Regions from separate parts of the Pantoea sp. X-Soil-ISGK-275 genome, predicted to be linked through region 2. Evidence: predicted binding sites of a transcription regulator. Region 2 holds the regulator's gene; each other region holds the start of a gene.
What was found. Region 2 encodes PurR, which represses purine synthesis genes. Its sites were predicted from a motif close to CANGCAAACGTTTGCNTG; they were not measured.
Positions count from the first base shown of each region.

Region 1 (10,149 bases), 1.2 Mb from region 2:
CGCGCCATTTCCAGCAGCAGATCGTTATACAGCGCGTCGAACTCTTGATCCGACTTCTGTACCCGTAGCTGAATTTTCTTTAACAGATGTCGCAAAGAGGTCGGTTTGCCTTGCTCTTCGCTGATCAGAATCCGCCGCTTGAGATCGGCAAAGCGGACTTTATAGAACTCTTCGAGGTTATTGGAATAAATTCCCAGAAAGCGCATGCGCTCAATCAGCGGATTACTTTTATCCGAGGCTTCCTGTAACACACGTTCATTGAAGCTTAACCAGCTTAATTCTTTTTCTATATACAGCTTATCCTGACCCATTCTGACTCCGAGATGCTGATGCTGGACGGAATGTCCGGCGGAAAATGCACAAAAATGCGTTACCGCTCAGTGTCCGTCACCATTATGGCGAGAGTATGGCAGGCTTGTCCAACGTCAAAGGTTGTCTTATCAATCAGCTACGGGCAACATAGCGACTTGTTTCCACCGGTAACCTGGCCTGCATGAGCATAAATCGTATTCCCGTCCACTTTAGCGACCGTCGTCGACGCGCCACTGATAATGTAGTGCGCCGCGTTGTCACAGCTTGCGGCGTGGGAATTTTGCTGCTGATGTTACTGCTGTTCTTCTGGCTGATCTGGGTGGTGCTGCCGCTGTTTAGCGCGCCCGGAATGCATGCCACCACCAATATTCAGCTGTGGGACAAAGCCCCAATGCTGGCGATGGGCAGCGACGGGCATTTGGGCTGGCGCATCAGCCGCAACGAAGCGCGCTTTATCCCGCTCGATGGTCAACCTGCGGCACCTGCACTGGCGCTGAATGGCAAGCCTGATGCGGCGATCGCAAGCCCAGATAACCGCAGCGTGCTGCTCAATATGCAGGGCGAACTGCTGTTAATGCAACCGGTTATCCGCAACGGCAGCGGCGAATGGGGTTTCCCGCTCGGCGATCGTCCGCTGCGCTTACCGCAAGGCCCGGTCAGTAATATGGCGCTGACGTCTCTCAACGATCATCAATGGTTGATTGCCGCGCAAACCGCAGCCGGCATCAGCCTGCTGACGCTAGAAAATCAGCAAAAGGTAAATCAGATCCTGTTGCCGCAGCAGCAGGCCGATCATCTGCTGCTGTCGCCGGACGGCACCTTACTCTACGCCAGCAGCGGGCGCTTACTGCGCGTGTGGCAAATCACGCCGGATGGCGCGCAGCTACGCGAAACCCAAACTCTCAATCTGCCACCGCAAAGTCTGCATATGCTGGCCGGTGGACGCACCTTGCTGATTCAGGATGCGCAAGGCGTGCAGCAATGGTTCGCTATCGCCAGTGATAAAGGGCCGCGTCTGCAACAGATTCATACTTACAACGGCAGCCAGCAGGTGCGCGGCATCACGCCGGAACCGCAGCGCCGCGTGTTTGCCACTTACGATGCGCAGGGCAAGGTTCAGCTGTTCGCCAGCAAGCAGCAGGGCGCGATCTTAACCCGCCAGTTGGCACCGGGCATTCAGGCGCTGGCCTTCGCGCCGCGCGGTGATGCCTTGATCATCGAACGCGCCGGGGAATGGCAGCAGTTTGCTTTAGATAATCCGTGGCCGGATTTCACCTGGCGCAACCTGTGGCAGAAAATCTGGTACGAAAACTATCCGCAGGCCGATTGGGTATGGCAATCCACTGCGGCGGGCGACAGCTATCAAGCCAAGTTCAGCCTGATGCCGCTGGTGCTGGGCACGCTAAAAGCTGCCAGTCTGGCGCTGTTGTTCGCCACGCCGCTGGCGCTGGCTGCCGCGATGTATACCGCGTGGTTTATGTCGCCGGGTTTACGACGCTGGGTGAAACCGGCGATCGAAATGATGGGCGCGCTGCCAAGCGTGGTGATTGGTTTGATCGCTGGCGTGTGGCTGGCGCCGCACATCAGTACCGCGCTGGTCGGCGTGTTGCTGCTGCCGCTGGTGCTGGCGGCCACCTTACTGTTGTGCGGTGTGCTCAGTCCGCGGTTGCCTGCCAGCTGGCGACGTCCCGGCTTTGAAGTGATTTTGCTGCTGCCGGTGTTGCTGGTGGTTACGCTGTTAACGCTGTGGCTACCAACGCTGTTCTGGCCGGACATTGGCGAGCGTTTAGCGCATTACGAACAGCGCAACCTCTTAGTCGCTGCGCTGGCGATGGGTTTTGCACTGGTACCGCTGATTTTCACCTTATCGGAAGATGCGCTGTTCAGCGTGCCGGGCGCGCTCGGGCAGGGCTCGCTGGCGCTGGGTGCCACGCCGTGGCAAACCCTGACGCGTGTGGTGCTGCCGGGCGCCTCGGCGGGCATCTTCGCTGCATTAATGATTGGCTTTGGCCGCGCCGTCGGCGAGACGATGATTGTGCTGATGGCCACTGGCAATACGCCGGTCAGCGAAGGCGGCTTATTTGCTGGTCTGCGTGCGCTCTCCGCCAACATTGCCATTGAGATGCCCGAAGCCGCAGCGGGCAGCGCGCATTACCGCATTCTGTTCCTTAGCGCGTTGATACTGTTGATCTTCACGTTGGTGATCAACACCATCGCTGAGTTGATTCGTCAGCGCCTGCGTCAACGCTACAGCCAGCATGAGGGCCACGGATGACGGCGATGAAACAGAACGATCGCTGGCGCTGGCTCACCGCCGGGGCTGTCGCGGTTTGCCTGCTGGCGTTTACCTTGTTGATTGGTTTGCTCGGCTGGCAAGGCGTGCGCGCTTTCTGGCCGCAGCCGGTCGATCAATATCAGTTCCAGCCACCGGAAGGCAGCGCGGTGATGGTGCTGGGCGAAACTTTGCAAAAGCAGCAGCAGGGCGAACAGTGGCGCTATGTGGTGAAAACCGGTAACCGTGACTTTGCCGCGCCGGATTTCCGCGTGCTTTACAGCCAGGGTGAGGCGAAAACCCGTCGTCCAGTCGATGTGTTGGTGCTACAGCGCCGCAACGGCGGCAATGCCTATGGCTGGCTGGTGGAGCTGCGCCAGGATAATGAAGTGATGACCGCGCAAAGCCGCGATGCCTTGCTGCATCAGCGTTTGCAGCAGGTACATGAGCAGCTGCGCCAGGCGAGTAACATCCGCCGTATTGAGATGGCGCGCCTGAATGCACAACTGGAAAGCCTGCAGCAGCAGGCCGATGAGCAGCAGCGTAACGGCAGCTTCAGCCTGGAAGTGCAGTCCGAGTTTGATGCCAATCGCACGGCGTTACAACGCCGCTTCAACGTGCTGGCGCAGCAGTTAACCCATCTGCAGCATGAAAGTCAGCGCGATACGCTGGTGCTGCGCGATGTGAACGGCGTGGATCACACCATCCCGCTGGCGCAGGTGGTGGATGCGTGGTATCCGAATGCCATGACCTTAACCAACAAAACGCTGCACTTCTTCAGCCAGATTTGGCAATTCGTCAGCGATTCACCGACTTCCGGTGGCGGCGAGAGCGGGGCGTTTCCGGCAATTTTTGGTACCGTGCTGATGGTGCTGTTGATGTCGATCATCGTCATGCCGCTTGGCGTCATCGCTGCGGTTTGGTTGCACGAATACGCTGGACGCAATGCGCTGACGCGGCTGGTGCGCATCGCGGTGGTGAATCTCGCCGGCGTGCCATCGATTGTCTACGGCGTGTTTGGCCTCGGTTTCTTTGTCTGGCTGATTGGTGGCACCATCGACCAGCTGTTCTTCTCCAGCGCCTTACCCAATCCCACTTTTGGTACGCCGGGCTTGCTGTGGGCCGCGCTGACGCTGGCGCTGCTGACGCTGCCGGTAGTGATCGTTGCCACCGAAGAGGGATTGTCGCGCATTCCGGATAATCTGCGTCAGGGATCGCTGGCGCTGGGCGCAACGCAGGCGGAAACGTTGTGGCGCGTGGTGCTGCCGTTGGCGGTACCCGCCATGCTCACCGGCCTGATTCTGGCGGTGGCGCGTGCGGCTGGAGAAACCGCGCCGCTGATGCTGGTGGGCGTGGTGAAGATGGTGCCAGAGCTGCCGGTTGATGCGGTATTCCCTTATTTGCACCTCGATCGTAAATTCATGCACCTCGGTTTTCAGATCTACGATTTGGCGTTCCAGAGCCCCAATATCGATGCTGATCGACCGCTGGTTTACGCCACCGCTTTGCTGCTGGTGGTGATCATCCTGTCGCTCAATCTGCTGGCGATGGCGCTGCGCCATCGGCTGCGTGAGCGTTACCGGCTTATGACGCACTAAAAAGGTTTCTGATGACGCCCGACTACGACATTGCCCTTCGCGTTAATCAGCTGTCGCTGTGGTATGGCGAACGCCAGGCGCTGAATAACATTGATCTGCAGATCCCGAAAAACCGCATCACGGCGTTGATTGGTCCTTCCGGCTGCGGCAAATCGACGCTGCTGCGCTGCTTTAATCGCATGAATGATGTGATCGATCGCTGCCGCATCGAAGGCGAGATTCTGCTGGATGATTACGCGGTGATGCAGGCGAATCAGGATCTTCCCGCACTGCGTCGCCGCATTGGCATGGTATTCCAGCGGCCGAATCCGTTTCCTAAATCGATCTACGAAAACGTGGTTTACGGCCTGCGCTTGCAGGGCGTACGCGATCGTCGCGTGTTGAATGAAGCCTGTGAACGTGCGCTGCGTGCAGCGGCATTGTGGGGCGAAGTGAAAGATCAGCTGGGGCAGAACGCCTTAACGCTCTCTAACGGCCAGCAGCAGCGCCTGGTGATTGCGCGCGCCATCGCCATTGAGCCGGAAGTGTTGCTGCTGGATGAGCCCACCTCGGCACTTGATCCGATCTCAACGCTGGTGATCGAGGAGTTGATGACTACGCTGAAGCAGCATTTCACGCTGGTGTTAGTGACGCACAATATGCAGCAGGCGGCACGCGTGTCGGATTACACCGCGTTTATGCATAACGGACAATTAGTGGAGTTTGACGAAACCGATCGCATCTTCACCTCGCCAAAAGCGCGGCGTACCGAAGATTACATTACGGGACGGTTTGGGTGATGGTGCGGACGTGATGAAGGTCGCCATGAATGGCGACCCTACGTTAGTCGTGTGCATATCCCTGTGGCGGCAATGGTTTATCATCCAGCCACGCTTTACCTTCACGCATCTGCAAACGCCCATCAACAAACCAGCTGATCACCAGCGGATAGATCGCGTGTTCCTGATGCTGCACGCGCGCGCTGATCTCGTCTTCGCTGTCGCCAGCAAACACCGGCACGCGCGCCTGCAAAATAACCGGTCCGCCATCCAGCTCGTCAGTGACAAAGTGCACTGAAGTGCCATGCTCTTCGTCGCCGTTTTCCAGCGCCTGACGATGCGTGTGCAAGCCCGGATATTTCGGCAATAACGACGGATGAATATTCACCAGACGATCGTGATAGTGCGCGACAAAAGCGCTGCTGAGGATGCGCATATAACCGGCCAGCACCACCAGATCCGGCGCGTAAGCATCAATCTCCTGCATCAGTTGGCGATCAAAGGCTTCGCGGTCGGCAAAATCACTGGCAGCTAAAGCATGCGGCGGGACATTGGCTTCCTGCGCGCGCGTTAAGCCATAGGCGCTGGCTTTATTACTGAAAACGGCAGCGACGCTGCCGTTGATACGCCCGCTTGCGCAGGCGTCGAGGATGGACTGAAGATTGCTTCCGTTGCCGGAGATCAGTACAACCAGTTTCTTCATGGATTGATAACCACACGCTCTGCAGAATCAGACGCTTTAATCACACCGATTTTCCACGCTTTTTCGCCCGCGTCGGTCATCAGCTGTACCGCTTTATCGGCTTCTGCCGGGCTCAGCGCAATCACCATGCCCACGCCGCAGTTAAAGGTGCGGTACATTTCGTGACGGCTGACGTTGCCTGCTTGCTGCAACCAGCTGAACACGGCTGGCCACTGCCAGCTGCTCTCTTCCAGCACCGCCTGGGTGTTGTCTGGTAGCACGCGCGGGATGTTTTCCCAGAAGCCGCCGCCGGTCAGATGCGAAATCGCATGCACATCAACCTGTTCGATCAGGCGAAGGATGTTTTTCACATAGATACGGGTTGGCGCCAGCAGGTGATCGGCCAGTGACTTGCCATCCAGCTGTTTAGTGGCCGGATCGGTCTGGCTGACTTCAAGAATCTTGCGCACCAGAGAATAACCGTTCGAGTGCGGGCCGCTGGAACCCAGCGCGATCAGCACGTCGCCGTCCTGCACTTTCGAACCGTCAATGATTTCTGATTTTTCCACCACGCCGACGCAGAAACCCGCCACGTCGTAATCTTCGCCGTGGTACATGCCTGGCATTTCAGCGGTTTCACCGCCGACCAGCGCACAACCCGACTGCAAGCAACCTTCGGCGATGCCGGTGATGACCGATGAAGCGGTATCCACATCCAGCTTGCCGGTCGCGTAATAATCGAGGAAGAACAGCGGCTCAGCACCCTGAACAATCAGGTCGTTAACACACATCGCGACCAGATCGATGCCGATGCTGTCATGACGTTTGAGATCCATAGCCAGACGCAGCTTGGTGCCGACGCCATCGGTTCCGGAGACCAGCACAGGCTCGCGGTACTTCTGCGGCAGCGCACAGAGCGCGCCGAAGCCGCCCAATCCACCCATGACTTCCGGGCGGCGGGTTTTTTTCACTACGCCTTTAATACGGTCAACCAGATCGTTACCAGCATCGATATCAACACCGGCGTCTTTGTAGCTGAGAGAGGTTTTGTCGGTCACTGCGGAATCCCCACGCGAGTTGCGGTTGGTGGCAAAAATTAAGCGCGGCAATTCTAACAGCGCAGGCAAACGTTTGCGAGTCCCATCTCATGCTGCCTTTGCATCGCCTCAGATTTTCGCCAATCCTTAGATGACGCAGGCTATTGACCGATGACATATGGCGCAGCGGCGAAAAGGCGGTATAATCCGGCGATTTTTTTTTAGCTCAACTCAATTCCGGGAGAACAATCATGAAGATCGTGGAAGTCAAACACCCGCTGGTCAAACATAAACTGGGCCTGATGCGTGAGCATGATATCAGCACCAAGCGTTTCCGCGAGCTGGCCTCGGAAGTGGGCAGCTTGCTGACCTATGAAGCCACCGCCGATTTGGAAACCGAACGTGTGACGATCGAAGGCTGGAACGGTCCAGTAGAAATCGATCAGATCAAAGGTAAAAAAATCACTGTAGTTCCGATTCTGCGTGCTGGCCTCGGCATGATGGAAGGCGTGCTCGAGCACGTGCCAAGCGCGCGCATCAGCGTGGTTGGCGTGTATCGTGATGAAGAGACGCTGGAGCCGGTGCCGTATTTCCAGAAGCTGGTGTCGAACATTGAAGAGCGCCTGGCGCTGGTGGTCGACCCGATGCTGGCAACCGGTGGTTCAATGATCGCTACCATCGATCTGCTGAAGAAAGCCGGTTGTACCAGCATTAAAGTGCTGGTGCTGGTAGCTGCGCCTGAAGGTATTGCCGCGCTGGAGAAAGCGCATCCGGATGTGGAGCTCTACACCGCATCTATCGATCAGGGATTGAACGAGAAGGGCTACATCATTCCTGGACTCGGCGATGCCGGGGACAAGATTTTCGGAACCAAATAAAAGAAACCAGCCGGCCAGAGAGTCGGCTTTTTTTTGTCTAAAAATATTCAATGGGGATAGCGAAAAATATGACCCGTCGTGCAATCGGCGTTAATGAACGCCCACCGCTTTTACAAACCATTCCACTCAGCTTGCAGCATCTGTTCGCCATGTTTGGCGCAACTGTGCTGGTGCCGATTCTGTTCCACATCAACCCGGCCACGGTGTTGCTGTTTAACGGCGTTGGAACACTGCTCTATCTGTTTATCTGTAAGGGCAAAATCCCGGCTTATCTCGGTTCGAGTTTTGCCTTTATTTCGCCGGTGCTGCTGCTGTTGCCGCTGGGTTACGAAGTGGCGCTGGGCGGTTTTATTCTCTGCGGTTTGCTGTTCTGCCTTGTGGCGCTGATCGTCAAGAAAGCCGGTACCGGCTGGCTTGATGTGATGTTTCCACCGGCGGCGATGGGCGCGATTGTCGCGGTTATCGGTCTGGAACTGGCGGGCGTGGCGGCGAATATGGCCGGTTTGCTGCCCGCTGACGGCACATCACCAGACAGCAAAACCGTGATCATCTCAATGGTCACGCTGGCGGTGACCGTGTTTGGTTCGGTGCTGTTCCGTGGTTTCCTCGCCATCATCCCGATTTTGGTCGGTGTATTGGTCGGCTATGCGCTCTCTTACATGATGGGGATTGTCGACTGGACCGCAGTGGAAAATGCGCCGTGGTTTGCGCTGCCAACCTTCTACACGCCGCGTTTTGAGTGGGTGGCGATGCTGACCATTCTGCCAGCCGCGCTGGTGGTGATTGCCGAGCACGTGGGTCACTTAGTGGTTACCGCCAACATCGTGAAGAAAGATCTGATCCGCGATCCGGGCCTGCATCGCTCGATGTTCGCCAACGGATTATCCACCATGATTTCCGGCTTCTTCGGCTCCACGCCGAACACCACTTACGGCGAGAACATTGGCGTAATGGCGATTACCCGCGTTTATAGCACCTGGGTAATTGGCGGCGCGGCGATTTTTGCCATTCTGCTCTCCTGCGTCGGCAAACTGGCGGCGGCGATTCAGGCGGTTCCCGTGCCGGTGATGGGCGGCGTCTCGCTGCTGCTGTACGGCGTGATCGGTGCATCCGGTATTCGTGTGCTGATCGAATCAAAAGTGGATTACAACAAAGCGCAGAACCTGATCCTGACCTCGGTGATCCTGATCATCGGCGTGAGCGGTGCCAAAGTGCATATCGGCGCGGCCGAGCTGAAAGGCATGGCGCTGGCAACCATCGTTGGCGTTGGCCTGGCTTTGATCTTCCGTTTAATCAGCGTATTACGCCCGGAAGAAGTGGTGCTGGACGCTGAAGAGAAGCGCGAAAGTTAAGGCTGCAAGCCGGGCAGGGAAGCCCGGTTCATCTCCGGCAAAGATCGTGATAAACTTGCGCGGTTTTCTGCCCGCTCATCCGTTGAGGTACTTCTGAACACGCCGGCACAGCTCTCATTGCCACTCTATTTACCCGATGATGAAACCTTCGCCAGTTTCTGGCCGGGGGAAAACACGTCTCTGCTGGCGGCGCTGCAAGGCGCACTTTCTCAGCAACACGGTAGCTATCTCTATTTCTGGTCGCGCGAAGGCGGTGGCCGCAGTCATCTGCTGCACGCAGCCTGTGCGGAACTCTCGGCGCGCGGTGAAGCGGTGGGCTATGTGCCGCTGGATAAGCGCACCTGGTTTGTGCCGGAAGTACTGGAAGGTATGGAGAATCTGGCGCTGGTGTGCATCGATAATATCGAGTGCATTGCAGGCGATCCGGAGTGGGAAATGGCGATCTTTGATCTCTACAACCGCATTCTGGAAATCGGTAAAACGCGTTTGCTGATTACCGGCGATCGACCGCCGCGCCAGCTGAATCTCGGCTTACCGGATCTGGCGTCACGCCTCGATTGGGGGCAGATTTACCGTTTGCAGCCGCTCTCGGATGACGACAAATTACAGGCGATGCAGCTGCGTGCTGGACTGCGTGGTTTTGAGTTGCCGGAAGATGTCGGGCGCTTCCTGCTGAAACGCCTTGACCGTGAGATGCGCACGCTGTTTGATACGCTGGATCGCCTCGATCGCGCCTCCATCAGCGCCCAGCGCAAACTCACCATTCCCTTTGTTAAAGAAGCGCTGGAGCTTTAGAGAATCTCCAGCACCGCTTCAGGCGGACGGCCAATGCGCGCCTGTTCTCCATTGATCACGATTGGGCGTTCGATCAGTTTCGGATGATCCACCATCGCCTGCAGCAGCTGATCCTCGCTTAACGCGCTATTCGCTAAAGCCAGCTCTTTATACAGATCCTCTTTGCGGCGCATTAGTTCGCGTGCGCTGTGCATGCCGAGCTGTTGCAGCAGGCGCTGTAGCGTTGGCACATCGGGCGGCGTCTCAAGATAGAGCACCACTTCAGGCTCGATACCTTTTTCCTGCAACAGCGCCAGCGTCTCGCGGCTTTTGCTGCATCGCGGGTTGTGATAAATGCTGACCATAGTTTGGGCATTCCTTTGATATGTTGAAACCGGCGGTCGCCATGAATGAACTGAACCCCATAACCTGGACCGTTTAGTTAAAGCGCTGCGTAATGCTGAGTCCTGTACGCTACCGGACTCA
Region 1 is NZ_AP035976.1:3,096,871-3,107,019, reverse strand. It holds gene ppk1 (polyphosphate kinase 1) at 1-311, opposite strand, end outside; gene AC6I8A_RS14500 (ABC transporter permease subunit) at 494-2,587, shown strand; gene pstA (phosphate ABC transporter permease PstA) at 2,584-4,182, shown strand; gene pstB (phosphate ABC transporter ATP-binding protein PstB) at 4,194-4,961, shown strand; gene purN (phosphoribosylglycinamide formyltransferase) at 5,005-5,643, opposite strand; gene purM (phosphoribosylformylglycinamidine cyclo-ligase) at 5,640-6,680, opposite strand; gene upp (uracil phosphoribosyltransferase) at 6,911-7,537, shown strand; gene uraA (uracil permease) at 7,606-8,889, shown strand; gene hda (DnaA inactivator Hda) at 8,983-9,684, shown strand; gene arsC (arsenate reductase (glutaredoxin)) at 9,681-10,028, opposite strand; one part of gene AC6I8A_RS14455 (IS3 family transposase) at 10,106-10,149, opposite strand, start outside.
Region 1: purM (phosphoribosylformylglycinamidine cyclo-ligase) is a predicted target of PurR. The motif match lies at 6,743-6,760, and genes of this name have one in related genera.

Region 2 (10,149 bases):
TCCAGCTCATCGCGCAACGGCTGATAGTGCGGATCGTTAAACACGCGACCGCCGCCGAGGCAGGACCAGGCCATTGGGCGGATGCGGTTTTGCTGGCACTGATCAAGCGAGCCATCCAGCAGCGACGTTTGCTCCAGCGGGGAGATTTCCAGTTGATTAGTGACCAGACTGAATGGCAAACGCGATTGCAGCAGCGTGAACTGAGACGCGGTGAAGTTGGAGACGCCAAAATGGCGCACTTTGCCGCTCTGATGCAACGCCGTAAAGGCTTCGGCAATTTCATCCGCGTCCATCAACGGATCCGGACGATGAATCAGCAGCAAATCGAGGTAATCGGTATTGAAATGGCGCAGCGAATTCTCGGCGCTGTGCAGAATGTGGCTGGCTTCAGTGATGTAGTGACCAATACGGTGTTCAGGTTTAGCGCGCGTCGCAATGCCGCATTTAGTGACGATTTGCAGCTTCTCACGCAAACCTGGCGCCAGGCGCAGTGCTGCACCAAAGGCGGCTTCACATTGGTAATCGCCGTAGATGTCGGCGTGATCGACAGTGGTAATGCCCAGCGCTAAATGGTGCTCAATAAACTGCACCACTTGCTGCGGCGTCATGCCCCACTCCATTAAACGCCAGTAACCGGCAATCAGCGGTGAAAAGGACGGTCCCTGCGGTGCAATAGCCTGCGGTTGTAACATGGTTAAACTCCCTAAACACGATTCCAGATAACGAAAACGGGAGTATAACGAAAAGGCAGATCGTCGTTTTCTTAAAACAGTTCCGGTTGTTGTGGATCATGATCTTCATCGACTTTTTGCTGGCGCTGCAGGCGCAAAAAGCGTTGCCGGCACAAGCGCAGCACATCGCGCTTTTGCGCATCGCTGAATTTCATCCAGTTAAAGCGCTCTTCCCGGCTGCGTAAACAGCCACGACAATAGCCACGCGCGTCGCTCTGGCAAATGCCGCGACACGGGCTGGGAACGGGGAAGAACTCTAGTTGCTCGGCCACATGCACTCCGCAATTAACATCTCAAATCACATTGATAACAGCTTAATGACATTGAGCAAAGAGTATACGGGCATTGCGCATAATCAAGCCATCGCGGCATTTCGTTACGCCTGTTTACCAAAAAGCCAGCATTTAAAGGATTTGGATTGCTTACGTTTAATCTTCGTTAAGGTTTTCCTCATCTTGTCTTCATACGATTGTCACATTACCTCTTACCGTTGAGTTTTCATGAGATTCCCGATCACCTTTCAGTGCGGCACCAACGGATTTAACCTTATTGCCGCCCTGTTTTTCGCATTATTCATGAATGCCCTGTTCTTGCTGCGCGCCTGGGAAATGATCCCTTACGATCACTTCCACGATTATCTGTTCGCCGCCAGTATTCCGCTGGTGCTCGCCTCGGCTTTCTATTTTCTCTTCTCGCTAGCTGCCTGGCCTTATCTGCGCAAGCCGTTGCTGATTGCGCTGGTATTAGTCAGCGCCGCCGCCAATTACTTCATGCACAGTTTTGGCACGGTGATCGACACCAATATGATTCAAAACGTTTTTGAATCCGATCCGCAGGAAGCCGGCGCGCTGATCAGCAGTCGCTATCTACTCTGGATGCTGTTGATGGGAATGGTACCGGTGGTGCTGATTTGCGGCGTGCGCATCAATAGCGGCGCGCGCTGGTGGTGGAATCTGCTGCAACGCCTGACGGGCGCACTGGGCGCAATATTACTCATCTTGCTGATGGCGGCGCTGTTTTACAAAGATTACGCCTCGCTGATTCGCAACAATAAAAATCTGATCAAGATGATTACTCCGGCCAACGTGGTTAGCGGTACTGGCCACTATGTCGATCAACGCTATCTGCAAGGTAGTCAGGAACTGGTAAAAATTGGCGAGGATGCCCACAAAGGCCCATTAATCTCCGCAGCAACCAAGAAAACGCTGGTGGTGTTAGTGGTGGGTGAAACGGCGCGCGCCGAGAATTTTTCGCTGGGTGGTTACGCGCGTGACACAAATCCGCAACTGAAAAAACAGCAGGTGATTTACTATCCCAACGCCAGTTCCTGTGGCACAGAAACCGCCATTTCGGTGCCCTGCATGTTCTCCAATATGCCGCGCGTGCATTACGACGCGAATCTGGCGCATCATCAGGAAGGCGTGCTCGATATCCTGGCGCATGCCGGCGTGAGCGTGCTGTGGCGCGAAAACGATGGTGGCTGCAAAGGTGCCTGTGATCGCGTGCCGCACACCGACATGACGCAGTGGAACCTGCCGCAATATTGTCACGACGGGTTTTGCCAGGATGATGTGTTGCTGCATCGTATTGATAACTATGTTGATAGCCTGCATAACGACGGCATTATTGTGCTGCATCAAATGGGCAGCCACGGTCCAGCCTATTATCAGCGTTATCCGGCTGAGTTCCGCCGTTTTACGCCCACCTGCGACAGCAAACAGATTCAGGATTGCGATCATCAGGCATTGGTGAATACCTACGACAACTCGCTGCTGTATACCGACGCCATGCTGAGCCGCACCATCGATAAGCTCAAAGGCCTGAGCGATCGCTTCAATGTGGCGCTGGTTTATCTCTCCGATCACGGCGAATCGCTTGGCGAGCGCGGGATGTATCTGCACGGTGCGCCTTATATGTTTGCGCCCTCACAGCAAACTCACATTCCTCTGCTGATGTGGATGTCACCGGGATACGCGGCGGCGAATCACATCAATGAGGCCTGTTTGCGCCAGCAAGCCGCCGACGCAAAGGTGTCGCAAGATAATCTTTTCCATACGCTTTTAGGCATGTTCAACATCCAGACGCAGCAGTATCAATCGCAATTGGATATGAACAGATCGTGCCAAACCGCCGCCTGAGGGTTGCGCTAGACTGACTGGTCTAATAACCTGAGCCCCATGAACAAGACTCTGCAACGCAACGATACCCGTGAACACCTGCTTGCTATTGGCGAGCAGGTTTGTTTACAGCGCGGCTTTACCGGCATGGGTTTGATCGAGATGCTGGCGCTGGCGGAAGTCACTAAAGGCTCGTTCTACCACTATTTCGGTTCGAAAGAGGCCTTTGGCGTGGCGCTGATTGAGCGCTACTTTGCCCACTTCCAGCAACAGATTGATCAGCAGCTGAATCTGCCCGGTTTACCGCCGCGCGAACGCCTGTTAGCGCATTTCCGCTACGGCGAAAGGCTGTTTATCGAGCAAGGTCATATTGTTGGCTGCCTTGGCGTGAAATTGTCAGCCGAAGTGTGCGATCTCTCCGAACCCATGCGCGATGCCCTGCAACAGGGTGCCAATGCCATCATCGCTGCCTACACGCGCTGTTTGACTGAGGTCGCCGCTGAGCAGCCGCTGCCATTTAGTCAAACGCCGCAGCAGCTGGCGCAGCGCTGCTACTTGTTGTGGCTCGGAGCCAGTTTGCAGAGCAAGATTTCCCGAGTGCCGGGTCCGATTAGTCTGGCGCTCGACACCATCGAACAGTGGCTGATAAGCCACTGATTTTTTTAGAAATCGTCGTTACTAGACGACCGGTCTTCCTGGAGCAATCAATATGGCGAGTAAGCAGCTATTCTCCCCACTCAAAGTGGGCGCGATTACCGTACCGAACCGCATTTTCATGGCCCCGTTGACGCGTCTGCGCAGCATTGAGCCGGGCGATATCCCGACGCCGCTGATGGCTGAATATTATCAGCAGCGCGCCAGTGCCGGTTTAATCATCACCGAAGCCACCCAGATCTCTTTCCAGGCGAAAGGCTATGCCGGTGCGCCGGGCCTGCACACACAGCAGCAAATTGCCGCGTGGAAAATGATTAACGAAGGCATTCATGCCGCTAACGGTCACAGCGCCGTGCAGCTGTGGCACACCGGCCGCATCTCTCATAACAGCGTGCAGCCAGAAGGCAAAGCACCGGTCGCACCGACCGCGCTGGCGGCGGGTACGCGCACTTCTCTGCGCGCTGCGGATGGTTCGGTCTATCGTGAAGACACTTCAGCACCGCGCGAGCTGTCAGTGGCTGAAATTCAGCAAATCGTCAAAGATTTTGGTCAGGCCGCTGCCAATGCGCGCGAAGCCGACTTCGACCTGCTGGAGTTGCACTCAGCACACGGTTATCTGATGCATCAGTTCCTCGCACCCGGCTCAAACCAGCGTAGCGATGAGTACGGCGGTTCGATTGAGAGACGTGGCCGTTTCGCGCTGGAAGTGGTGGATGCGGCGATTGCTAACTGGTCTGCCGATCGTATCGGTATCCGCGTTTCGCCAATCGGTGCCTTCCAGAATCTGGAAAATGGCCCGGAAGAAGAGAAAGCAGCGTTGTGGTACATCGCCGAGTTGGGCAAGCGCGGCATCGCCTATCTGCACCTTTCTGAGCCAGACTGGGCGGGCGGACAGCCATACAGCGATGCATTCCGTGAGAAAGTGCGTGCGCTGTTCCCAGGCGTGATTATTGGTGCCGGTGCCTACACCGTTGAGAAAGCGGATGATCTGATTGCGCGCGGCCTGATTGACGCAGTGGCGTTTGGCCGCGACTTTATCGCTAACCCGGATCTGGTTGCTCGTTTGCAGCAAGATGCGCCACTCAATCCGCAGCGCCCTGAAAGCTTCTACGGCGGCGGCGCGGAAGGTTACACCGATTATCCCACCCTGTAAGAAAATGGCTGCCGCCTCGGATAGGCGGCAGCGTTGTTTCATCAGTGTGTATACTTAGTTGTCTTGTCATTCACTGATGACGTTTTAAAAAAGAGGATGTTATGCGTTTACTTCACACCATGTTACGCGTTGGCGATTTGCAACGTTCTATCGATTTCTACACCCGCGTGCTCGGCATGCGCGTGCTGCGTCAGAGCGAAAACACCGAGTACAAATACACGCTGGCATTCGTTGGCTACACCGAAGAGAGCGAAGGCGCGGTGATTGAGCTGACTTACAACTGGGGCGTGGATAAATACGATCTCGGCAACGCTTACGGCCATATCGCGCTGGGCGTGGACAACGTGGCTGACACCTGCGAACGCATTCGCAGCGCGGGCGGCAACGTAACGCGTGAAGCGGGCCCGGTAAAAGGCGGTTCTACCATTATTGCCTTTGTTGAAGATCCAGACGGCTACAAGATCGAACTGATTGAAAATAAACATGCCGGTCACGGCTTAGGCAACTAAGGTTGCTGGTCAGCCTGCTAATTGCAGGCTGACTTCCCTCTCCTGCTGCACCCTCCTGAGATTTTTGCCATAATGCGCGCTGCCCTATTTATTGCCATGAGATCCTGATGTCTGAATCGAACGCTTTAAACGCTCTCCACCAACGCTTCCGCGGTTTTTATCCTGTTGTGATCGATGTTGAAACCGCAGGTTTCAATGCACAAACCGATGCACTGCTGGAAATTGCAGCCACAACGCTGAAAATGGATGAAGACGGCTGGTTGCACCGCGATGAAACGCTGCACTTCCATGTGGAACCGTTTGAAGGCGCCATTCTGAATCCTGCTGCGCTGGCGTTTACCGGCATCGATCCCACCAATCCGCTGCGCGGTGCGGTTAGTGAATACGAAGCTCTGCATGCGATTTTTAAAATGGTGCGCAAAGGCACTAAAGATAGCGGCTGTAATCGCGCGATTATCGTGGCGCACAATGCCACTTTCGATCTCAACTTCGTGATGGCGGCCGCAGAGCGCGCCAGCCTGAAGCGCAACCCGTTCCACCCTTTTGCCACCTTTGATACCGCAGCGTTAAGCGGCTTAGTGCTGGGGCAAACCGTGCTGGCGAAAGCCTGTAAAGCGGCGGGAATGGAGTTTGATAGTACACAAGCGCATTCAGCCCTGTATGACACCGAGCAAACCGCGACGCTGTTCTGTGAGTTGGTGAACCGCTGGAAACGCCTGGGCGGCTGGCCGCTGGCTTTCAGTGAAGAATCTGCAGACGAGGCGTCTGCCGAGTAAGCAAAGAAAAGGCCGACATTTGTCGGCCTTCTGCATTATTCCGCTTCTTTATACTTCTCAGCGGTCTCTTTCAACAGTGGCTGAAGTTCGCCGCGCTGGAACATCTCAACGATGATGTCGCAGCCGCCGACCAGTTCGCCATCGACCCACAGCTGCGGGAAAGTTGGCCAGTTAGCGTATTTTGGCATTTCAGCGCGAATATCCGGGTTCTGCAGAATGTCCACGTATGCGAAACGCTCGCCACACGCAGAAAGCGCCTGCACGGCTTGCGCCGAGAAACCGCAGCTTGGCAGCTTCGGAGAACCTTTCATGTACAGCAGAATCGGGTTTTCTGCGATCTGACGCTGAATTTTTTCAACAGTACTCATTATTGCCTTCCTTAATCTTCTACTTCGTGTTTGTTTATTGTAGCGATTTCGCTCCCGGACTGAAAACGGGATTTTGCGTTTGCACTGGCGAATCGCCATGTTTGTTAAGTTAACGCATGACAAATAACATTTTCATATCATTAATTGGCATTAATAAATTAATAATTAGCAATAGTTTCGCTGCGTTAACCAGCTGAAATCGCTCATTTTTGCTACAGAATCAATCTGGTAACATATTAATGGAAAAAGGCCTTACCTTTTGGAAAAAAAGTGGATTAGAATTGCTTCGGCGCTGGTCACTTGATCAGATTTCTCTCACTTTGCCGCAGTCTGCTTTCATTCAGCCTGCTTAACCTGTAACCGGATTATGCGTCTACTAATTACGCTTTTCATACTGGCTTTCGCCCAACTGTTTTTTAATGTGGCTGCTGCATCTCCGCATGCGCCCGTTAATGCCAGTTCGCTTAAAGCAGAGAAAAAGAGCGCACGTGAAGACGAGCGCCGCAAACGACGCCCGGTGAAAACCACCACCAAAAAATCGCGCCTGACAGCTGTTCAAAAATTCAAACTCAAAAAACAGACCAAAACAGAAACCGCGCTGCACAAGACCACCAGCAAAAAATCCCCGCTGAAACTTTCTGCTAAGAAATACGGTCATCAACGTCTAGCGAAGAAAACACCTGAGATCGCCGTCGATGATGAAGCGTTAGCGCTGACCGGCATCAAAATGAGTAAGGCGCACCGCCAGCGTTATCAAAAGGCGCGTGAAACGGCGATGACCAAATTGATGGGCCAACTCGGCAAACCCTATCAATGGGGCGGTGCTTCGCCACATACCGGTTTCGACTGCAGCGGCTTAGTGTGGTACGCCTATAAAGATCTGGTGAAATTCAAACTGCCACGCACCGCTAATGAGATGTATCACCTGCGCGATGCGGCACCGATTAAACGTGAAATGCTCGAGAAAGGCGATTTGGTGTTCTTCCGCATCAATAATCGCGGCACTGCCGATCATGTGGGCGTGTATCTCGGCAACGGGAAATTCATTCAGTCGCCGCGTACCGGCAAAGATATTCAGATCAGCGCATTGGGTGAGGATTACTGGCAGAAACACTATGTGGGCGCGCGTCGCATGATGACGCCAAAAACTATTCGCTAGTTGTTGCGCAACAATCATAAAAAAGCCGGATGCTGTTCTCAGCTCCGGCTTTTTTGTTAATGCATGATCGCGGTAAAGCTGAAGGCGATAATCATCAAAAGTGCGCCAACAGTGGTCATTAGCGCCAGTTTCAGGTCGGTATTCATCACAACTCCTTAGTCACACAATTATTAGGGTTAAAGCGATTTTCGCACAGCAATGGGCAAAAATCTCGTGTTATACGCATCAGCTTGCTAGAATCGCCGCCTTTCGTTGCGCAACAGATTTTGCGCATGCTGTATCAACAGCGTGATGAAGTGATTTCGCCTGCTAAAACACACCGTTTTGCCCGCTTTTTTGGGCTGTAAAAGCATTAGCAGACGCAAACGTTTAACAATATACTTATCAGTAAGTTGCGATAAGCCCAGGAGTACCATTTTCATGGCAACAATTAAAGATGTCGCAAAACGCGCGGGTGTCTCAACCACCACGGTTTCGCATGTCATCAACAAAACGCGTTTCGTTGCGGAAGAGACGCGTAACGCCGTATGGGAAGCGATCAAAGAATTACACTACTCGCCGAGTGCCGTGGCGCGTAGTCTCAAAGTCAATCACACCAAAACCTTGGGTCTGCTGGCGACCTCCAGCGAAGCGCCCTACTTCGCTGAAATTATCGAAGCGGTGGAGAACCGGTGTTTCGAACGCGGCTATACGCTGATTCTCGGCAATGCGCACAACGATCTGCAAAAGCAGCGCGCTTACCTGTCGATGATGGCGCAAAAGCGCGTCGATGGATTGCTGGTGATGTGTTCGGAATATCCAGACGATTTGCTGCAGATGCTGGAAGAGAACCGCAATATCCCAATGGTGGTGATGGATTGGGGCGCGTCACGCGGTGATTTCACCGATACCGTGCAGGACAATGCGTTTCAGGGCGGCTATCTCGCCGGGCGTTATCTGATTGAACGTGGTCATCGCGATATCGGTGCCATTCCCGGCCAGATGGAGCGCAACACCGGCGGCGGACGTCACGCTGGCTTCCTGCAGGCGATGAGCGAAGCGGGCATCACGGTGCGTCCGGAATGGGTGGTTCAGGGCGACTTTGAACCTGAATCGGGCTATCAGGCGATGCAGCAGATTTTAAATCAGAAACAGCGTCCAACTGCGGTGTTCTGCGGCGGCGATATCATGGCGATGGGCGCGATTTGCGCTGCTGATGAGATGGGTTTGCGCGTGCCGCAGGATATCTCAGTCATTGGCTACGATAACGTGCGCAACGCGCGCTATTTCACTCCAGCGCTGACCACCGTGCATCAGCCAAAAGCCGAACTGGGTGAAAAAGCGCTGGAAATGCTGCTGGATCGCATCACCAGCAAGCGTGAAGATCCGCAAACCATCGAAGTCCAGCCAACGCTGATTGAACGCCGTTCGGTGGCGTACGGTCCATTCCGCGACTATCGTCGCTAAGCCGACACTTCGCTGAGCCATTCATGGTTCAGCGTTTCAGCATCCCCGAGATAAGCCAGTAACCACTCCAGCGCCGGTGACGCGCGCTGTTCTGACCAGCTGACGCAGCACGGACTGTCCGGAAAGGCCTGCGGCAGTGCCAGTTCCACCAGTTTATGGCTGTCCAGCAGCGGACGCGCCAGATGGCCCGGCACCATTCCAACGCACAATCCTGCCAGCAAACAATCCATCCCGGTTTCCCACTCCGGCACCACCAACCGCCGCTGATTATCCAGCGTCCACGTCATACGGCGCGGCAACGCACGCGAGGTATCTTCCAGCACCAGCGATGGCCACGCCCGTAATGTTTCATCATCCAGTTCCGTGCTGTTGACCAGCGGATGGTCGGGACTCACCACACAGCGCCAGTTCAGCGCGCCCATATCCTGAAAGGCAAAACGTCCACCCACCGGGATCGCCTGGGTCGCGCCAATCGCCACATCAACCCGGCCATCAGCCAACGCATCCCATACGCCGTTGAACACTTCGTAGCTGATAATCAGCTCCATATCGGGAAAATGGCGATAGAAATCCTTCACTAACTGCCGCGTGCGCTGCGGTTTAACAATGCAGTCAACCGCGATACTTAGCTCCCCGCGCCAGCCATTCGCCAGTTGCTGACACTGTCGACGGGTTGCCAGCATTTTTTTGATAACAGATCGTCCTTCACGTACAAAATGCTCCCCCGCCGGTGTCATCACCACTTCGCGGTGCTGACGCTCAAAAAGCGGCACCGCCAGCCAGCTTTCCAGCTGTCGCACGGTATAGCTGACGGCAGAAGGCACGCGATGCAGCTCCTGCGCGGCCGCACTAAAACTGCCGGTGCGCGCCACCGCATCTACCACTTCAAGCGCATATTCTGACCACATAATTTTGCCTTCAAAAAATTTAACAGCACTATGCAAATATTAGCGTTTCACAAAGCGCGTTGCATCCTTTTACACTCCCCGGCGTTCAACCTGCCCAAAAGAGAATCAACATGTTGTCGTCTAAAGCATTTATGCCTTATCTCGCCGTGCTCAGCATGCTCGGCTTTCTTGCCACGGATATGTATTTACCCGCCTTTGGCGATATGCAGCGTGATTTCGCTAGCGCACCTGGCACCATCAGCGCCAGCCTGAGTCTGTTTCTCGGCGGTTTCGCCTGTGCCCAGGTTTTTTGGGGGCCGCTGTCGGATCGTTACGGGCGTAAACCGAT
Region 2 is NZ_AP035976.1:1,894,310-1,904,458, reverse strand. It holds gene AC6I8A_RS08900 (aldo/keto reductase) at 1-692, opposite strand, end outside; gene AC6I8A_RS08895 (DUF1289 domain-containing protein) at 764-1,003, opposite strand; gene eptA (phosphoethanolamine transferase EptA) at 1,232-2,869, shown strand; gene AC6I8A_RS08885 (TetR/AcrR family transcriptional regulator) at 2,909-3,505, shown strand; gene AC6I8A_RS08880 (alkene reductase) at 3,558-4,655, shown strand; gene gloA (lactoylglutathione lyase) at 4,757-5,164, shown strand; gene rnt (ribonuclease T) at 5,272-5,940, shown strand; gene AC6I8A_RS08865 (Grx4 family monothiol glutaredoxin) at 5,976-6,311, opposite strand; gene AC6I8A_RS08860 (C40 family peptidase) at 6,676-7,467, shown strand; gene cydH (cytochrome bd-I oxidase subunit CydH) at 7,524-7,613, opposite strand; gene purR (HTH-type transcriptional repressor PurR) at 7,888-8,913, shown strand; gene punR (DNA-binding transcriptional activator PunR) at 8,910-9,821, opposite strand; gene punC (purine nucleoside transporter PunC) at 9,932-10,149, shown strand, end outside.

Region 3 (10,149 bases), 1.9 Mb from region 2:
CGATCGTGACGGTAACACGGCTAAGCGCGCCGAAATCGAATCGACCGCGCAATACGATGCCGGCGACAAAGGCATCTATCGTCACTACATGCAGAAAGAGATTTACGAGCAGCCGAACGCGATCAAAAACACCATCACCGGTCGTTTTAATCACGGCGAAGTCGATCTCAGCGAGCTCGGTCCGGATGCTGAAAAGCTGCTGAGCCAGGTCGAGCATATTCAGATCATCGCCTGCGGTACGTCATACAACTCCGGCATGGTGTCGCGCTATTGGTTTGAGTCGCTCGCCAACCTGCCTTGTGATGTGGAAATCGCTTCGGAATTCCGTTATCGCAAATCTGCGGTGCGTAAAAATAGCCTGCTGATCACGCTGTCACAATCGGGTGAAACTGCCGATACGCTGGCGGCGTTGCGCCTGTCAAAAGAGCTGGGTTATCTCGGTTCGCTGGCGATCTGTAACGTGGCCGGTTCATCGCTGGTGCGCGAGTCAGATTTGGCGCTGATGACCAAAGCCGGTACCGAAATTGGCGTTGCCTCGACTAAAGCTTTCACCACGCAGCTGGCGGTATTGCTGATGCTGGTGGCGAAACTGGGGCGTCTGCACGGCATGAAAGCCGAAATCGAGCACGAAATTGTGCACGCGCTGCAAGCCTTGCCGAGCCGCATCGAACAGATGCTGGCGCAGGACAAAGTGATCGAAAATCTGGCGGAAGGTTTCTCGGATAAACATCATGCGCTGTTCCTTGGCCGTGGCGATCAGTATCCAATCGCTATGGAAGGCGCGCTGAAGCTGAAAGAGATCTCCTACATCCACGCCGAAGCCTATGCGGCGGGCGAGCTGAAGCACGGCCCGCTGGCGCTGATTGATGCCGATATGCCGGTGATCGTGGTCGCGCCGAACAACGAACTGCTGGAGAAGCTGAAATCCAATATTGAAGAGGTACGCGCGCGCGGCGGTTTGCTGTACGTGTTTGCCGATCAGGATGCCGGTTTCAGCGACAGCGATGGCATGAAAATCATCTCTCTGCCGCATGTAGAAGAGGTGATTGCACCGATCTTCTACACCGTGCCGCTACAGCTGCTCTCGTATCATGTGGCGCTGATTAAAGGCACCGACGTTGATCAACCACGTAACCTGGCGAAATCGGTTACCGTTGAATAATCAGTAACAAGAGTGGGCCCGCAATGGGCCCGCTTCATTTCTACATGCTGTCATATAACTGTCATATTTCGTACATTTCACTGTCATCAAACTGTCCTATTTTCCCTCCAGCAGCAATCACTAACTCCTACTAAAAAGGCATTGAGCCTGATTTTTTTAAATCCCCTGGAGGGAACATGACACTGATGCGTAGCACCGTAGCCCGAATCCTCGCCGCCACCTTCGCAGTAAGCGCGGTCTCTGCTTTTGCAGCAACCGATCTGACGGGCGCAGGCGGGACATTCCCGGCGCCGGTTTATGCCAAGTGGGCAGCCGAGTACCAGCAAGCCACTGGTAGCAAAATCAACTATCAGGGTATTGGTTCTTCAGGCGGCGTGAAGCAAATCATCGCGAAAACCGTCGATTTCGGTGCGTCTGATGCACCAATGAAAGAAGAAGATCTGCAGAAAAATGGCCTGTTCCAGTTCCCTACCGTGATTGGTGGCGTGGTGCTGGCGGTTAACATCCCAGGTGTGAAATCAGGTGAACTGACTCTCGACGGTAAAACCGTGGGCGACATCTACCTCGGTACCATCAAAAAGTGGAACGACCCGGCGATCACTAAACTGAACCCAGGCGTGAAACTGCCAGATTCCAACATCAACGTGGTTCGCCGCGCTGACGGTTCCGGTACTTCATTCGTCTTCACCAGCTACCTGGCGAAAGTGAACGAAGAGTGGAACAGCAAAATCGGTAAAGGTAACACCGTTAACTGGCCGACCGGTCTGGGCGGTAAAGGTAACGACGGCGTGGCCGCATTTGTACAGCGTCTGCCGGGTTCAATTGGCTATGTGGAATACGCTTACGCCAAGCAGAACAACCTGACCTACACCAAACTGGTTGATGCTGACGGTAAAGCGGTCGCACCAAGCGAAGAGAGCTTTGCGAACGCCGCGAAAGGCGCAGACTGGAGCAAAACCTTTGCTCAGGATCTGACCTTCCAGAAAGGCAATGCAGCATGGCCGATCACCTCAACCACCTTCATCCTGATTTACAAAGATCAGGCGAATGCGGAGAAAGGTAGCGAAGTGCTGAAGTTCTTCGACTGGGCTTACAAAGGTGGCAGCAAAACCGCAACCGACCTGGATTACGCCGCGCTGCCAGAAAGCGTTGCTAACCAGATTCGTGCAGCGTGGAAAGCGAACATCAAAGATAGCTCCGGTAAAGCGCTGTACCAGTAACAGATTTACCTGGCCAGCCGAGACGGTTGGCCAACCCCAATGGGCGGCCTGCGTGCCGCCCTGACATCCTCCTGAGAACAGAGAATTCTATGGCTGCCACTAAGCCGACGTTCAAAGCCCCCGGTAAACAAGGCGACATGATTTTCGGCGCGCTGGTGAAGCTCTCCGCGCTTATCGTGTTGTTATTGATGGGCGGCATTATCGTCTCCCTGATTTTCTCCTCCTGGCCAAGCATCCAAAAATTTGGTTTCTCTTTCCTGTGGAATAAAACCTGGGATGCGCCAAACGAACAATTTGGTGCGCTGGTACCGATTTACGGCACCCTCGTCACCTCGATTATTGCCTTGATCATTGCCGTACCGGTGAGTTTCGGCATCGCGCTGTTCCTGACGGAACTGGCGCCAGGTTGGCTGCGTCGCCCGCTGGGCACCGCCATTGAGCTGCTGGCGGCGATCCCCAGCATCGTTTACGGCATGTGGGGCCTGTTTGTTTTCGCCCCGCTGTTCGCCGAATATTTCCAGACGCCGGTGGGTAACGTGATGTCGACTATCCCGATTGTCGGCACGCTGTTCTCTGGCCCGGCATTTGGTATCGGTATTCTGGCGGCGGGCGTGATTCTCGCCATCATGATCATTCCGTACATCGCCTCGGTGATGCGCGACGTGTTTGAACAAACGCCGGTGATGATGAAAGAGTCGGCTTACGGTATCGGCTGCACCACGTGGGAAGTGATCTGGCGCATCGTGCTGCCGTTCACCAAAAACGGCGTGATTGGCGGCGTGATGCTCGGCCTGGGCCGCGCGTTGGGTGAAACCATGGCGGTGACCTTTATCATCGGTAACACCTACCAGCTCGACAGCGCTTCGCTGTTTATGCCGGGCAACAGTATTACCTCGGCGCTGGCCAACGAATTCGCCGAAGCGGAATCGGGTGTGCACGTGGCAGCACTGATGGAACTGGGTCTGATCCTGTTCGTGATTACCTTCATTGTACTGGCGATCTCCAAACTGATGATCCTGCGTCTGGCGAAGAGTGAAGGAGCCCGTTCATGACCGCTATTGAAGTTCAGGCTCGCGCTGAGCTGGAAGCCTCGCGCCGCAAAATGCAGGCGTGGCGCAGTACCAAAAACAAAATTGCCCTGACGCTGTCGCTGATGACCATGGCTTTCGGTCTGTTCTGGCTGGTGTGGATTCTGTTCACCACCATTACGCGCGGTGTTGATGGTTTAAGCTGGTCGCTGTTTACCGAATCGACGCCGCCGCCGAATACCGCGGGCGGTGGTTTGGCCAACGCCTTAGTCGGCAGTGGTTTACTGATTTTCTGGTCGACGATCGTCGGAACGCCGCTCGGCATCATGGCCGGGATCTATCTGGCGGAATATGGCCGTAAACACTGGCTGGCGGAAGTGATTCGCTTCATCAACGACATTCTGCTGTCAGCACCGTCGATTGTGGTGGGCCTGTTCGTCTACACCATCGTGGTATCGCAGATGCAGCACTTCTCCGGTTGGGCCGGCGTAGTGGCGCTGGCGCTGCTGCAAATCCCGATTGTGATCCGCACCTCCGAAAACATGCTGCGTCTGGTACCAGATAGCATGCGTGAAGCGGCTTATGCACTGGGTACGCCGAAGTGGAAGATGATTTCGGCGATTACGCTGAAAGCGTCAGTTTCCGGCATCATCACCGGTGTGCTGTTGGCCGTAGCGCGTATCGCCGGTGAAACCGCACCGCTGCTGTTCACTGCGCTGTCGAACCAGTTCTGGAGCACCGACATGATGCAGCCGATCGCGAACCTACCGGTCACCATCTTTAAATTCGCCATGAGCCCGTTTGCCGAGTGGCAAAGCCTGGCGTGGGCAGGTGTGCTGATTATTACCGTGTGCGTGCTGCTGCTGAACATTGTGGCGCGTGTGGTTTTCGCCAAGGGCAAACACTAATTTCCCGGCGCGGCTTCGGCGGCGCTGCTTATGAGAGACGAGAATGAGTAACGTGACTTCATCAGCCGGTAAAATTCAGGTCCGTAATCTGAACTTCTATTACGGTAAGTTTCACGCGCTGAAAAACATCAACCTGGATATCACCAAAAACCAGGTGACCGCGTTTATCGGCCCATCAGGCTGCGGTAAATCCACTTTGCTGCGCACCTTCAACAAAATGTACTCGCTCTATCCGGAGCAGCGTGCAGAAGGTGACATCCTGCTGGATGGCGATAACATTCTGGCTTCCAATCAGGATATCGCCCTGCTGCGCGCGCGCGTCGGCATGGTGTTCCAGAAGCCGACGCCGTTCCCGATGTCGATTTATGACAACATCGCCTTCGGCGTGCGTCTGTTTGAAAAGCTGTCGCGTGCCGATATGGATGAGCGCGTGCAGTGGGCGCTGACCAAAGCCGCGCTGTGGAATGAAACCAAAGACAAGCTGCATCAGAGCGGTTACAGTCTCTCCGGCGGCCAGCAGCAGCGTCTGTGCATCGCGCGCGGCATCGCCATTCGCCCGGAAGTGTTGTTGCTGGATGAGCCTTGCTCCGCGCTGGATCCGATCTCAACCGGTCGTATCGAAGAACTGATCACCGAACTGAAGCAGGATTACACTGTGGTGATCGTGACCCACAACATGCAGCAGGCCGCGCGTTGTTCTGACCACACCGCTTTCATGTATCTGGGCGAGCTGATTGAGTTCAGCGATACCGATACCTTGTTTACTAAGCCCGCACAGAAGCAGACCGAAGATTACATCACCGGTCGTTACGGCTGATTCAGGAGACGCACATGGATAATTTAAATCTGAACAAACACATCTCCGGTCAGTTCAACGCGGAGCTGGAGCACATTCGCACGCAAGTGATGATCATGGGCGGCATGGTTGAGAAGCAGCTGATGGACGCCATCACCGCGATGCACAACCAGGATGGCGAGCTGGCGCGTCACGTGATCGACGGCGACCAGAAGGTCAACATGATGGAAGTGGAGATTGATGAAGCCTGCGTGCGCATCATCGCCAAACGCCAGCCCACCGCCAGCGATTTGCGTCTGGTCATGGCGATCATCAAGACCATTTCTGAACTGGAACGCATTGGCGATGTGGCGGAAAAAATCAGCCGCACCGCGCTGGAGAAGTTCAGCCAGCAGCACCTGCCGCTGCTGGTGAGCCTTGAAGCGCTGGGTCATCACACCGTGCAGATGCTGCATGACGTGCTGGATGCGTTTGCGCGCATGGATCTCAACGAAGCCATCAAAATCTACCGTGAAGATAAGAAGGTGGATAAAGAGTACGAAGGCATCGTGCGTCAGTTGATGACCTACATGATGGAAGATCCGCGCACCATCCCAAGCGTGCTGACCGCGCTGTTCTGCGCGCGCGCCATCGAGCGTATCGGCGATCGCTGCCAGAACATCTGCGAAATTATCTTCTATTTCGTCAAAGGTCAGGATTTCCGTCATGTGGGCGGCGACAAGCTGGATGAACTGCTGTCGGGCGATGATGGCAGCAATAAACCCTCTTGATTGACGCGTCGGCGGCCCGTTGCCACTGTGGCTAACGGGCTGCCTGCTTAAATTCTGTCTGTTCTCAGCGATTCCCTCTCTTTATACTTGGCGCACTTTTTTCTGCCAGGTGCTGTTACATGTCCTCCCCAACTCCTAAAAAACAAGCCATTACACCGGCGAAAGCCATGGTGGCTGCGATCAGCGGCTACGCGATGGATGGATTTGATCTGCTGATTCTTGGTTTTATGCTGCCAGCGATCAGCGTCTCGCTGGCGCTCGATCCTTCTCAGGCCGGTTCGCTGGTCACCTGGACGCTGATCGGCGCGGTGATCGGCGGCATTGTGTTTGGTCATCTGAGCGATCGTTATGGTCGCATCCGCATTCTTACCGTCACCATTCTGGTGTTCTCGGTGTTCACCGGCCTGTGTGCGGTGGCGCAAGGCTATTGGGATCTGTTGGCGTACCGCACGCTGGCGGGTGTGGGATTGGGTGGCGAGTTCGGCATCGGCATGGCGCTGATTGCCGAAGCCTGGCCGAAAGAGAAGCGCAACCGCGCCTCGGCGTGGGTTGGCATTGGCTGGCAGCTCGGTGTACTTCTGGCGGCCTTTATCACGCCGCCGCTGCTGAGCGTGATTGGCTGGCGCGGCATGTTCCTCGTCGGTTTGCTGCCGGCGCTGGTGTCGTTTGTGATCCGCCGCAGCATGGGCGAGCCGGAAAGTTTTACCCGCCACGTTGAGAGAACGCCGCAGCTCTCCTTTGCCGCACGCATTAAATTGCTGTTTGCCGACCGCGCCACCAGCAAAGCCAGCCTGGGAATTTTCATTCTCTGCTCGGTGCAGAATTTTGGTTACTACGGATTGATGATCTGGATGCCGAGCTATCTGTCATCCAACTTCGGGTTCAGCCTGACCAAATCTGGCCTGTGGACCGCCGTCACGGTGGTGGGCATGACCTTCGGCATCTGGCTGTTTGGCGTGCTGGCCGATCGCTTCGCGCGCTGGAAAATCTTCCTGCTGTATCAGTTCGGCGCGGTGGTGATGGTGGTGGTGTACGCGCAGCTGCGCGATCCGACGGTGATGCTGTTTACCGGCGCGCTGATGGGGATGTTTGTAAACGGCATGATTGGCGGCTACGGTGCGCTGATTTCCGACACCTTCCCACCGCAGGCACGCGCGACGGCGCAGAACGTGTTGTTTAATTTGGGACGTGGCGTGGGCGGATTTGGTCCATTGGTGATTGGCCTGCTGGCGACCAATATCTCTTTCACCGCGGCGATTACGCTGCTGGCACTGATTTATCTGCTGGATATCGCCGCCACGCTGTTCTTGCTGCCGAAGAAGCAGAGCAACGAGGATTCGTTGGGGGCGATTGGTTGATTACCCTCACCCTAACCCTCTCCCGCAAGCGGGAGAGGGAATAGTTAGCACGATCAGCTCCTTCTCCCGCTTGCGGGAGAAGGTTGGGATGAGGGCCAGCGCGCACCTTACTTCACCAAATCCCACCCACGCGCACGCCACAGATCCGGCAACTGCGCCATATCATCAAAGCGCGTCACCAGCGGATGATCTAATTCAGGATTGTGCGCATCGGCGCAGTAGTAAAACACTGGAATCCCGGCCGCGATCCCCGCGCGCGCACCAGCCTCGGAATCATCCACCAGAATGCACTTCTCAATCGGCACCTGCATCTGCTCGGCGGCGTGATACATCAGCTCTGGATCCGGCTTCCAGTGGTTAATGTCATAACCGCTATACAGCTTGCCATCGAGATACGGCAGCATGCCGGTCAAGCCCAGCGAATGTTGCATCTTCTTCACCGTGCCGTTGGAAACCACGCACATCTTCACTTTGACACTTTCCACCAGCGCTTTGGCACCGGCAATCGGTTTTAAATCGAGATCAAACAATCTAGCCACTTCGGCGCGATAGGCGGTTTCCACCTCTTCGAGCGGCAATTCAACCTGATGTTCGGCCGCCACATCGCGGATGATGTCGTAAAGCTTCACCCCTTTATACTGCTCAAACATTTGCTGTAGAGAGCATTCAATACCGTAGCGGGCAAAGGTGTTGACGTAAGCTTGCGTACAGATCACTTCGCTGTCGACCAGCGTGCCGTCGCAATCAAAAAAAATACATTCAACCGACATTGCACATCATCCTTTTGTTAAACAATAAGCTGACACTCTAACGCACTGAGCGCAGAAAGCGACCCTGAGCAACCGGTTGCGAAAAATCAGTGTTTTGCCGCGCTAAACTCTATAGGATACGCGGCGATAAATTTTTTAGCGGAACAGTGGAATGACTAATCAGGGCCTTTTGCAGCGTATCTTCAAACTGCAGGAACACGGAACCACGGTGCGCACCGAAGTGATTGCCGGTTGCACGACTTTCCTGACGATGGTGTACATCGTTTTCGTTAACCCGCAAATTCTCGGTGTGGCGGGCATGGATACGCAGGCCGTGTTTGTTACTACCTGCTTGATTGCCGCGTTCGGCAGCATTCTGATGGGGCTGGTGGCGAATCTGCCGGTGGCGCTGGCGCCGGCGATGGGCCTGAACGCCTTCTTCGCCTTTGTGGTGGTCGGTGCCATGGGTTATTCGTGGCAGATTGGTATGGGCGCGATTTTCTGGGGCGCGCTGGGTCTGCTGATCCTTACGCTGCTGCGCGTGCGTTACTGGATGATTGCCAACATTCCGCTCAGCCTGCGCGTGGGTATCACCGCCGGTATCGGCCTGTTTATCGCCATGATGGGGCTGAAAAACGCCGGTATCATCGTGCCAAACGCCGATACCATCGTTGCTGTTGGCAATCTGACCTCGCACAGCGTGCTGCTTGGAGCGCTCGGTTTCTTCATCATCGCGATTCTGGCTTCTCGCAATATCCATGCGGCGGTGCTGGTGTCGATTGTGGTGACGACCGCGCTGGGCCTGATCATTGGCGATGTGAAATTCAGCGGCGTGTTCGCGGCGCCGCCTGCGATCACTTCCGTTGTCGGCCAGGTCGATATCAAAGGCGCGTTCAACATCGGCATGGCCGGTGTGATCTTCTCCTTTATGCTGGTCAATCTGTTCGACTCATCCGGCACGCTGATTGGCGTAACCGATAAAGCCGGGCTGACCGACGAGAAAGGCACGTTCCCGCGCATGAAGCAGGCGCTGTACGTTGATAGCATCAGTTCAGTGACCGGTTCGCTGATCGGTACCTCATCGGTGACCGCCTACATTGAAAGCTCGTCCGGCGTGGCGATCGGTGGTCGCACCGGCTTGATGGCGGTGATTACTGGCATTTTGTTCCTGCTGGTGATGTTCCTGTCACCGCTGGCGGCGATGGTGCCTTCTTATGCGGCGGCGGGTGCGCTGATTTACGTTGGCGTATTGATGACGGCGTCGCTGTCACGCGTGCAGTGGGACGATCTCACCGAAGCGGTGCCAGCATTCGTTACTGCGGCGATGATGCCTTTCAGCTTCTCGATCACCGAAGGTATCGCGCTGGGCTTTATCTCTTACTGCGTGATGAAGTTGGGGACCGGCCGCTGGCGTGAAATCAGCCCGTGCGTGGTGGTAGTCGCGCTGCTGTTCGTGCTGAAAATCGTCTTTATCGACGCCCACTAAATAGAAGAGGCCGCTGATGCGGCCTTTTTTATGACGGATGTCCCATCTCATGCGGCGTGACCAAACTGGTCAGGCGCAAGGTACGCGGCCCGATATTGGGTTTGCTCATCTCGACATCGCGCAGCGCTTGCAAGTGCTGCGCGCCATCAATCTCCCACAAGTGTAAGCGTTCGGTGCCGGGCGACAGCGCGCAAGACCACACCAGCGTTGGCTCAGCATCACACACCGCCTGAATATCGGGAAACACGGTGGAACGCAGCCGACCGGCCGCAGGATGCAAACGCAGTGAATCAATGCCGCTATTGGTTTCGCCGGTGAGCTTGAGAATGCTTTGGCGCAGCGTCCAGATTTGCGTCACCGCTTCCATGAAATCCTGCTGCGCGTTGATCCAGGCTTTTTCGCCGGAGGAGAGATCCTGCGTCAGCATATCCTGCGTTTGACGGCTGTGTGCGCGCACAATCTCCATATCCAATCCGGCGCGCCCGCCTTCTTCGGCCAGTAGCACACCGATGGTGTTGCCAGCGTAGGAAATACTGAAGTCGGGCAGGTTAGTATCGGCAAAGCAGGGACGTCCGCTGCTGGAGGTCGTCAGCGCGGGGAGTTCGCGAATGCCATAAACGCGCAGCATCAGTTGCGCCAGCAGTTCACGCGCGGCAAGAAAGCGTCCGCGAC
Region 3 is NZ_AP035976.1:12,929-23,077, forward strand. It holds gene glmS (glutamine--fructose-6-phosphate transaminase (isomerizing)) at 1-1,162, shown strand, start outside; gene pstS (phosphate ABC transporter substrate-binding protein PstS) at 1,339-2,382, shown strand; gene pstC (phosphate ABC transporter permease PstC) at 2,472-3,434, shown strand; gene pstA (phosphate ABC transporter permease PstA) at 3,431-4,318, shown strand; gene pstB (phosphate ABC transporter ATP-binding protein PstB) at 4,362-5,135, shown strand; gene phoU (phosphate signaling complex protein PhoU) at 5,150-5,884, shown strand; gene AC6I8A_RS00095 (MFS transporter) at 6,004-7,242, shown strand; gene yieH (6-phosphogluconate phosphatase) at 7,350-8,012, opposite strand; gene AC6I8A_RS00105 (NCS2 family permease) at 8,164-9,477, shown strand; gene AC6I8A_RS00110 (4'-phosphopantetheinyl transferase family protein) at 9,506-10,149, opposite strand, start outside.
Region 3: AC6I8A_RS00105 (NCS2 family permease) is a predicted target of PurR. The motif match lies at 8,078-8,095, and genes of this name have one in related genera.